Regions from separate parts of the Ellagibacter sp. genome, predicted to be linked through region 2. Evidence: riboswitches for the same ligand, from Rfam matches in the RefSeq annotation. Region 2 holds a riboswitch; the other holds the start of a gene.
The links. A riboswitch is a leader RNA that binds a small molecule or an ion and turns the genes downstream of it on or off. The one in region 2 is predicted to bind thiamine pyrophosphate.

Region 1 (4,181 bases), on a different contig from region 2:
ACGTGTGCCCCGTCTGCAACCATCCGCAGGCATACTTCGAAATTTCGGCTGAAAACTTCTAAGCCGAAATCGATCTCGAAAGCCAATATCAAGCATCGTAAGAAAGCCGCCCGAGGGCGGCTTTCTTGATGAGATTTCCAGCCATTCGGGACCTATTCGCACAGCTGAAAATGATAGACCTCACTACCGTTCCATTTGAGAAATAATTCGCTGAATATTTACGAGGTCCCTGCTGTTTTTGCAAACTCTCGTCAATCTTTTGCAGGCGGCAGTAAAGGGGGCAGGGGCTAGGTGATTAGTCTCACTCCCGAGCGGGACAGGGGGTCGGGAACTTGCCTCGCTCCCAGCAAGCCCATGCCCACAAACGCCGCTAATCGGTCGGGAGCGGCGTCGTCGTCGAGCGCCTCCCGAGGCGAACCTGCGCGATGCAGACTCCAGCGAGAATGATCGCCACACCGAGCCATTCAACAGCGGAAATCGGCTCCCCAAGCACAAGCATGGCGAGGAGCAGACCCGCTGGCAGCTCGGCCGACGTCATGATGGTCGACATGCCAGGCGTCAGGTGCGGTGCCCCCAAGCCGAAAAGCAGAACTGGCAGCGTCATGCCGAACAGCCCGCACACAAACGCATACGGAGCGAAGCCGTCGAGCAGCGCGCCGGAAACGATGAAGTCGGGGCACACCACGTGCGATGCGATGACCACGCCCGCGCACACGATCATGCCGCGCTGCTCGTTCGAGCAGGGAGCCTTCACCCTCCCGGAAAACGTCACGAAGCACGCGCAGCTGATGGCCGCACCAAAGCCGCACGCAAGTCCCAGCGGATCGTAGCCCGCGATGCCCGTTTTGTAGACGCCGCTCGCGAACACGGTCCCGACAACGACGACTGCGGCCGCGATGACCTGGAAAAGCGCAGGCGGCTTGCGCGTCAAGATGATCTGGAGCACCGTGCCGATCCAGGTGAACTGGAACAAAAGCGTGAGCGCCACCGAAACGGACAGAACGCTCATCGCATAGCAATAGAGTATCGAGGTGCAGCAGGTGATGCATCCCAACCCCATGAGCGAAAGCGCCGAACGGGCACCAACGCGCTGCCAGCGTTTTCCGCGCGCCATCGACACCGCGAAGGCTATTGCGAATAGGATGAGGCCGAACCATCCTTGACCTGCGACGACTTGATTCGAGGTGAACCCCGCAGCATAAGAAAGCTTGTAGGAAGTCGCCATGAAACCATAACTTGCACCGCCGAGAAACACTTCAAGCGTGGCGATCGCGCGCACTTTGGTCGCTTCGCTTGGGGTCGCCTTGCGTGGGGCGGCCTCGCTTGGGGCCATCGCGTTCGCCACCGGCATCGCTGGGGGAATCGCGGCAGGCATGTCGTTCGTTTTCACTGTGAGCTCCTTTTGCACATCGGCGCCCGAGGAGCGAGAAGAAAAACCACGCAACCGAGCGTTCGGCTACGTGGCGAAAAGTGACGCGCCGCCAAGGCAAAGGAGAAGACGGCTTCCCGTCGCCGTTCCTTCGAGAAAGAAGCCTTCTTGCCGAGCACGCCCAAAAAGTCCACGTGAGGTTTTAGCGAAAGAGATGATACCAGGTTGCGAGCGCAAATGCGAGCGGAGGCTAACAGGCGGGGGCGGGGAGCCGAGAAGCGGGCGGAAACCAGGTAGCGGAGACCACGAGAAAGGCAGGGGCCTCGCAGGTGGAAAGCAAGAGAGGGAAGCAATCAGACGCCTCACGGGCGGCGGGCACAAAGCGAGTCGAAGCGGAAGCCACGCTCGGCTTTCGGAAATCTCCCGGGTACCAAGCAGATGAAGCAACCCCACCGCAACGTCGCCCGAGAGATAGCCGCCGCCCGACATGTACGCGCACAGCGGCCAACTTAGGTGTACCATTGCCCCAACAAGTTCGATGCAGGGGTGCCCATCGTGCGGAAACCGCGCGGTTGGCTGAGAGGGCGCAAGCCTAACCCTTTGAACCTGTCAGTTAGTGCTGGCGTAGGGAGCATCTCAGGTTCTATCTGGGGCGCCCGCTTATGCTGGCGTCCCATTTTTATGCCACGCTCCGCAGACGGAGCGGGTCCTTGAAAGGAATGCGCATGATTGAGATGAACCAGTTGCAAAGCGGAATCGTAGAAGCGGCGAGCAAGGTGCGCGCGAACAATCCCATGGCGGGGTCGATCACCAACAGCGTGACCATCGACTTCGTGGCGAACGCGCAACTCGCTGTCGGCGGCTCGGCCGCCATGGTCTACCTGCCCGACGAGGGCGAATGCCTCGTCGCCGCGGGTGGCGCCGTCTACATCAACATGGGAACGCTGCTTCCCGTGTACGAGGAGACGCTTCCCCGCACGGCCGCGGCGGCGCACGCAGCGGGCAAGCCCTGGGTGCTCGACCCGGTCGGCATCGGCATCGGCAGCCTGCGCACCGAGCTTCTGCGCAGCTTCAAGCCCTCCAAGCCCGCCATCGTGCGCGGCAACGCCTCCGAGATCATCGCGCTTGCAGGCCTTTGGGATCTGGAAGGCGACGCAAGCGAGCTTTCCCGCGCCCGCGGCGTCGACACCACCGACACGGTGGAAGCTGCGCGTGATGCAGCCGTGGCCCTTGCGCGCTACACCGGCGGCGCAGTGGCTGTCTCGGGCGAATCCGACCTGGTCACCGATGGGTCGACCGTGGCAAATTCCACGGGAGGAAGCGCTCTTATGGGCAAGGTGACGGGCTTCGGATGCTCCCTCGGCGGCGTGGCCGCGGTCTACGCCACGCAAGCCGACCCCTTCACCGCGGCGCTTGCCGCCGTCGCGCACTACAACGTGGCGGGAACGCGCGCGGCAACTGCGGCGGACGCACCCGCGAGCTTCAAGGTTGCCTTCATCGACGAGCTCTACCGCGCGACGCCCGACGACATCGCGAACAACCCGCTGCGCGTCGAGGAGGCTTAGCATGAACACACTCATCGCCGTGGCAATCGCGCCCTTCGGCGTGGGAGACGAGCTCTCCTCCGAAGTCGCCGAGGTCGTGAAGGTCATCCGCGAATCGGGCCTTCCGAACAGGACCTATTCCATGTTCACCGAAATCGAGGGCGAATGGGACGAGGTGATGCGCGTCGTGCGCGATGCGACGTTCGTCCTCGCCGAAAAGGGCATTCGCACCGAGGTCATCCTGAAGGCAGACGTGCGCCCCGGCTTCTCCCATATGATGGACGAGAAAGTGGCGCGCGTGAACGCCCTTCTTGACGGCGAGGGCACCAAGGGTTCGCAGGCTGCCGGCAAAGGCGACCCGAACGGCAAAGCCGGCGAAGCGGACGGGAGCAACCCTAACGACAGCGGCAACCCAAGCGGCAAGCTTGCCGCCAGCGAAGACAAGGAGGTGCGCGCATGAGCATGAGAGATGCGCTCGATATTTCATCCTACCTGGTCATTGGGCCGGAGAACACGTGCGGGCGTCCCGTGGGCGATGTCGTTTCGGCGGCGCTTGCAGCCGAGTTCACCTGCGTGCAGGTGCGCTCGAAGGTGTGCTCGGCGCGCGAGCTCATGGCCTGCGCCGACGAGGCGGCCCGCGCCATCGAGCGGGCGGGCGCAAGCGAGAAGGTCGCGCTGCTCATCGACGACAGGCTCGACGTGGCCTTCGCCGCGCGGGAAGCGGGCATGAAGGTCGATGGCGTGCACGTCGGGCAGTCCGACGTTCCCGTCGAGGCGTGCCGCAAGCTCCTCGGACCCGATGCGGTCGTGGGACTTTCCGCGCGCGCGGACGAGATGCTCGAGTACGTGAAGACCGCGGACATGAGCCTTGTGGACTACCTGGGCGTGGGCCCTTTGCATGAAACGCCCACCAAGCGCGACTGCGGACTTGCAGCCGACGGCACTATCATCACGAAAAGCATCGATGACCTGCGCGAACTCGCCGTCGCAAGCCCCGTTCCCATCGTGGTCGGTGGGGGAGTGAAGGTGGCGGACATCCCTCTCGTGGCGCAAACGGGCGTCGACGGTTTCTTCGTCGTGTCCGCCGTCTGCGGCGCGAGCAACCCGGAGGCGGCGGCGCGCGAGCTGGTGTGCGCGTGGCGGGAAGCGAAGGCGAGCTGAGTCAGCCGCAAAGCGCGCGCAAGGGTATAATGGGCGAAGCCGATATGTTGTCGGCGTCTAATCAGCAGCAATGCGCAACGCAGCGCACGAAAGGGGCACGCGATGAC
Region 2 (4,181 bases):
AACGCAGATGTTAGTATCCATTCCCGTGCAAATGAGCGTGTCGACGCCGAGCTCGTCGAGCAGAAGGCGCAGTCCCGTCTGGAAAAACGCGCTGTAGCGGCGCTTCTCGATGGTGAAATCGCCCTCCTTGGGGTCAAGCAGCGGCGAGGTCTGCGCCTCGGGGGTGCCGGCGATGCCGTGATCGCCCCAGAGCAGCAACTCGCGATCGAGACCGGGGATATGGGCGTCGTTCGTGAAGATGACGGGGATGCCTGCGCGCCGGGCAGCCGCCGCAATGCGGGCGGTGTTCTCAATTGCGGGCAGAAGCGTCTGCTCGAGCGGGGTTCCCGTCGGGTCGCCAAGCTCGTCGATCACGAGCAGTGCCGTCTTCTTCGCATCGAAGTTCGCGAGGTCGAACAGCTCGTTGTTGTTCTCGTCTCCAAGCATTGCGTCTCCCTTCGTCGTTTACTATTCGTTGTCGAGATCGATGACCAGGCCATCCATAATCTTGTTCACCGTGCGGACCGCGCACATCTTGCCGCACATCGTGCAGGTCCCCTCGTTTTCGGGAGGGGCGCTCTCAAACACCTTGCGCGGGCGCACCGGGTCGATCGCAAGCGAGAACTGCTCTTCCCAGTCCATGCGACGACGAGCATCCGACATGCGCGCATCGCGCTCGCGCGCGCCCGGGATACCCTTCGCGATGTCTGCCGCGTGCGCTGCGATCTTCGTCGCGACAAGGCCCTCGCGCACATCATGGGCATCGGGAAGGCGAAGGTGCTCGGCAGGCGTGACGTAGCACAGGAAGTCCGCGCCGGAGCTCGCCGCGATGGCCCCGCCGATAGCTGCGGTGATGTGATCGTATCCAGGGGCGATATCGGTCACGAGCGGGCCGAGCACGTAGAACGGCGCGTTGTGGCACAGACGCTTCTCGAGCTTCATGTTCGCCGCAATCTCGTCGATCGCCATATGCCCCGGCCCCTCGACCATGACCTGCACGCCAGCATCCCACGCGCGCTTGGTGAGCTTGCCGATCTCGATAAGCTCGGAGATCTGGCCGGCATCGGTCGCGTCGTAGTTGCAGCCCGGGCGCATCGCGTCGCCGAGGGAAATGGTCACGTCGTGCTCGTGCAGGATATCGAGCACCTCGTCGTAGTACTCGTAGAACGGGTTCTCGTTGCCCGTCGCCTCCATCCACGCGAAGATGAGCGAGCCGCCGCGCGACACCACGTTCATGAGCCGCCCCGTTTCCTTGAACGATTCGATGGTGCGGCGATTCATGCCCGCATGGATTGTGACGAAGTCGACGCCGTCCTCAGCGTGGCGGCGAACGACGTCGAGGAAGTCCTCGGCAGTGATGGAGATGAGGGCCTTCTCGAGGTAGCCTATGGCGTCGTACATGGGGACGGTGCCGATCATCGCAGGCGACTTCTCGATCAGCCGCGTGCGGAACGACTGCGTCTTCCCACTGTTCGACAAGTCCATGATCGCCTCGGCGCCAAGCTCGAAGGCGATGTCGACCTTCTCCCATTCGACCTGCTCATCGGCAAGATCGCCCGAGATACCCAGGTTCACGTTCACCTTCGTGCGAAGCCCCTCGCCCACGCCTTCGGGAGAAAGCGACGTGTGGTGGATGTTCGCAGGGATGGCAATGCGGCCGGCTGCGACCCCCTCGCGGATGAACTCGGGCGCGCGGCCCTCCTTTTCAGCGACAATGCGCATAGCGGGCGTGATTTCCCCTGCGCGCGCGAAATCGATCTGCGTGATTTTGGTATGCGAAACTACCTGGCTGTTCGCCATTATCCGACTCCCTTCGTTGGCATTATCCACATCAGGTTTCGGGTCGAAGCGAAAGCGCGCTTCCTCTCAGCCCGCCGCGCAGCATAGCGCCACATGCGAGCTCCCCGGTTATGCAAAGATGCTAGGCGAATTATACGACAGAGGGAAAGGTCCGCCGCGCGATCGCCGAAAAGCCGACAAGCGTCACACGGTGGCGGGCGACGGCGCGGTGGCAGCTTCGCCCGTCGCGAGCGGATAGAAGACGTAGAGCGTGCCCTCCTCGACGCTCACCGCCGCCGGCTTCCCCGTAAGCTCGTTTGAGAGCCCAAGCGACGTGCGGTTGGAAAGCGGCTCGTCGTCGAGCGAGTATTCCAGGCCGCGCTCGATGACACCGCGCGCCGTATCGTTCGCCGAGAACACCGACACCACGCCCGTATCGAGCCCCTCGGGCAGCTCGAAGACGTCGGGCCCTGTGACGCAGCGCACCGCGAAGTCGTCTCCTACCCCCGTGACGTAGATGCCCCGCTCGGAGTAGCGCGCGAACAGCTGCAGGTTCGCGATCGTGTGGTCGAGGCGCTTTGCGAGCGCACCGTAGACGAAGAGCTCCTGGTTGTCCCAGAAGACGGCTTTCTCCATAGCGAGCTCCATGTCGCTTTTGTCCTTCTTCACCGGATGACGCGACACGCGACGACACCGGGGCACGTAGCCAAGGGAGTCGAAGTCGCCGATCGCCATATCGGCTTCGCGCCCGATTGCCTCGAGGGAGGCAAACCCGGCATCGACTGCGATTACGAAATCGAAGGCGCCTGCGGCGTCCATCGCCTTGAAATGCTCGGCGTTGAAGTCGACCGCACCGACAAGCGCACAGGTTCCCATGGTTGATTTGTCCTTTCCGTCACTTTGAGCATGCTCGTGGTACACTATTATACGCGAGTGGGCCTGACGGTCGCGCGCCGCAAGGCGTGAGGAAAGTCCGGGCTCCAAAGGGCAAGATGCCAGCTAACGGCTGGGCGGGGCGACCCGACGGATTAGTGCCACAGAAAAGAAGACTCCCTCTTTTGAGGGAAAAGCTGAAACGGTGCGGTAAAAGCGCACCAGCGCGTCGGCAACGGCGTGGCTTGGTAAACCCCATCTGGAGCAAGCGCAAATAGGAACGCGATACGGTGCCCTTCCGTGCGCTCGGGTTGCGTGCTTGAGACGCGTGGCGACACGCGTTCGAGATAAATGGCCGTCCCAACGACAGAACCCGGCTTATCGACCCACTCGCGCTTTGAGGCGCAAAGCCCGCATCAGGGCATGAAAAAGGGGCCGTTCGCTTTTGAACTGCCCCTTTCGCGTTTCTTGGAAGATTCCCCTAGTCGAGCTCGTCGAAGGAGAAGTCATCGTCGGCGTCACCGAAGCCCGAAAGGTCCTTCTCCACCGCGGAGGGCATGGGGGTTGCCGCCGCCACGGCGACGTTGCCCGTCTGAGGGGTGGAATACGCCACAGGCTCGGCGTTCATGGGAACCTGGACCTGCGCCGTCGCATCGGTGGTGTCGGCGTAGTGCGCCGCAGCGACGGAAGCCTGAGAGCCGCCGCCGATCTCGGCGAGCTTGCGAGAAGCGTCGTTGATGAAGTCGGTGAGAAGTTCCTGATACTCCTCGCGCGCGTCCTCGCGATCGTCCTCGAGCTTGCGAATGGCATCGATGACGTCCTGCTTGTCGTTGTTGGCGCGGTCGATGATGCGCTGAGCCTCGTCCTTCGCGTCCTGAATGGTCTCGGCCGCGGTGTTGTTGGCCTTCGCGAGAATCTCGTCAGCGGAGCGCTGCGCGATGATGAGCGCCTGCGCGATGGCGTTGCCGTCAGCCTGCTTCTCTTCAAGCTGCAACTCGAGCTCGCGGATGCGTGCATTTGCCTCGTCGAGTTCCTGCGAGAAGTCCTGAGCCGGAGCAGACGCAGGCGCCGGCGCGGCGGCAGGGGCTTCCTCGATCGGCTTCGCTGGCGTGTCAAACCCGTCGAAGCGCGAATCGTTCAATTGATCCTGCAGGTCGGCGATCTGGTTGTTGAGATTATCGATCTCATCGGCGACATGCTCGAGAAACACATCGACTTCGTCGACGTCGTATCCCTTGCGGTCAATCGAGAAACTTTGGTTGTGGATTTCAGCCGAGGTGATAGCCATTCATCTTCCCTTCGCCAGCAAAGCCTGCATCTTTACAGCAAGCCTATCAGCAGTCTTACACCAAATTGTAATACAAGCAACGCAACGATTGGACTCACGTCCACCATTCCTCCAATCGGGGGAATGAACTTCTTGAAAAGGTTGAGATACGGATCGCAGATCTTGCCGAGGACCGTGTTGATGTCGGCAAGGATGCCGCGATCAGTCGGGAACCAGGACAGCATGACGTACACGAAGATGAGCATCGAGTACACGTCGGACA

Region 1: linked by a shared signal. The riboswitch ahead of thiM (hydroxyethylthiazole kinase) and the one ahead of thiC (phosphomethylpyrimidine synthase ThiC) in region 2 are both predicted to bind thiamine pyrophosphate.

Annotation. Positions count from the first base shown of each region.
Region 1 is NZ_DBFSAP010000014.1:39,188-43,368, reverse strand. Features, by position in the region: gene rbr (rubrerythrin) at 1-62, shown strand, start outside; gene ACMRQN_RS01675 (EamA family transporter) at 371-1,390, opposite strand; TPP riboswitch at 1,902-2,017, shown strand; gene thiM (hydroxyethylthiazole kinase) at 2,095-2,934, shown strand; gene ACMRQN_RS01665 (thiamine-binding protein) at 2,936-3,373, shown strand; gene ACMRQN_RS01660 (thiamine phosphate synthase) at 3,370-4,074, shown strand; gene ACMRQN_RS01655 (hypothetical protein) at 4,177-4,181, shown strand, end outside.
Region 2 is NZ_DBFSAP010000046.1:37,234-41,414, reverse strand. Features, by position in the region: gene ACMRQN_RS06780 (cysteine hydrolase family protein) at 1-426, opposite strand, end outside; gene thiC (phosphomethylpyrimidine synthase ThiC) at 448-1,779, opposite strand; TPP riboswitch at 1,771-1,896, opposite strand; gene ACMRQN_RS06770 (thiamine diphosphokinase) at 1,963-2,634, opposite strand; RNA gene rnpB (RNase P RNA component class A) at 2,689-3,028, shown strand; gene ACMRQN_RS06760 (DivIVA domain-containing protein) at 3,113-3,919, opposite strand; gene ACMRQN_RS06755 (YggT family protein) at 3,952-4,181, opposite strand, start outside.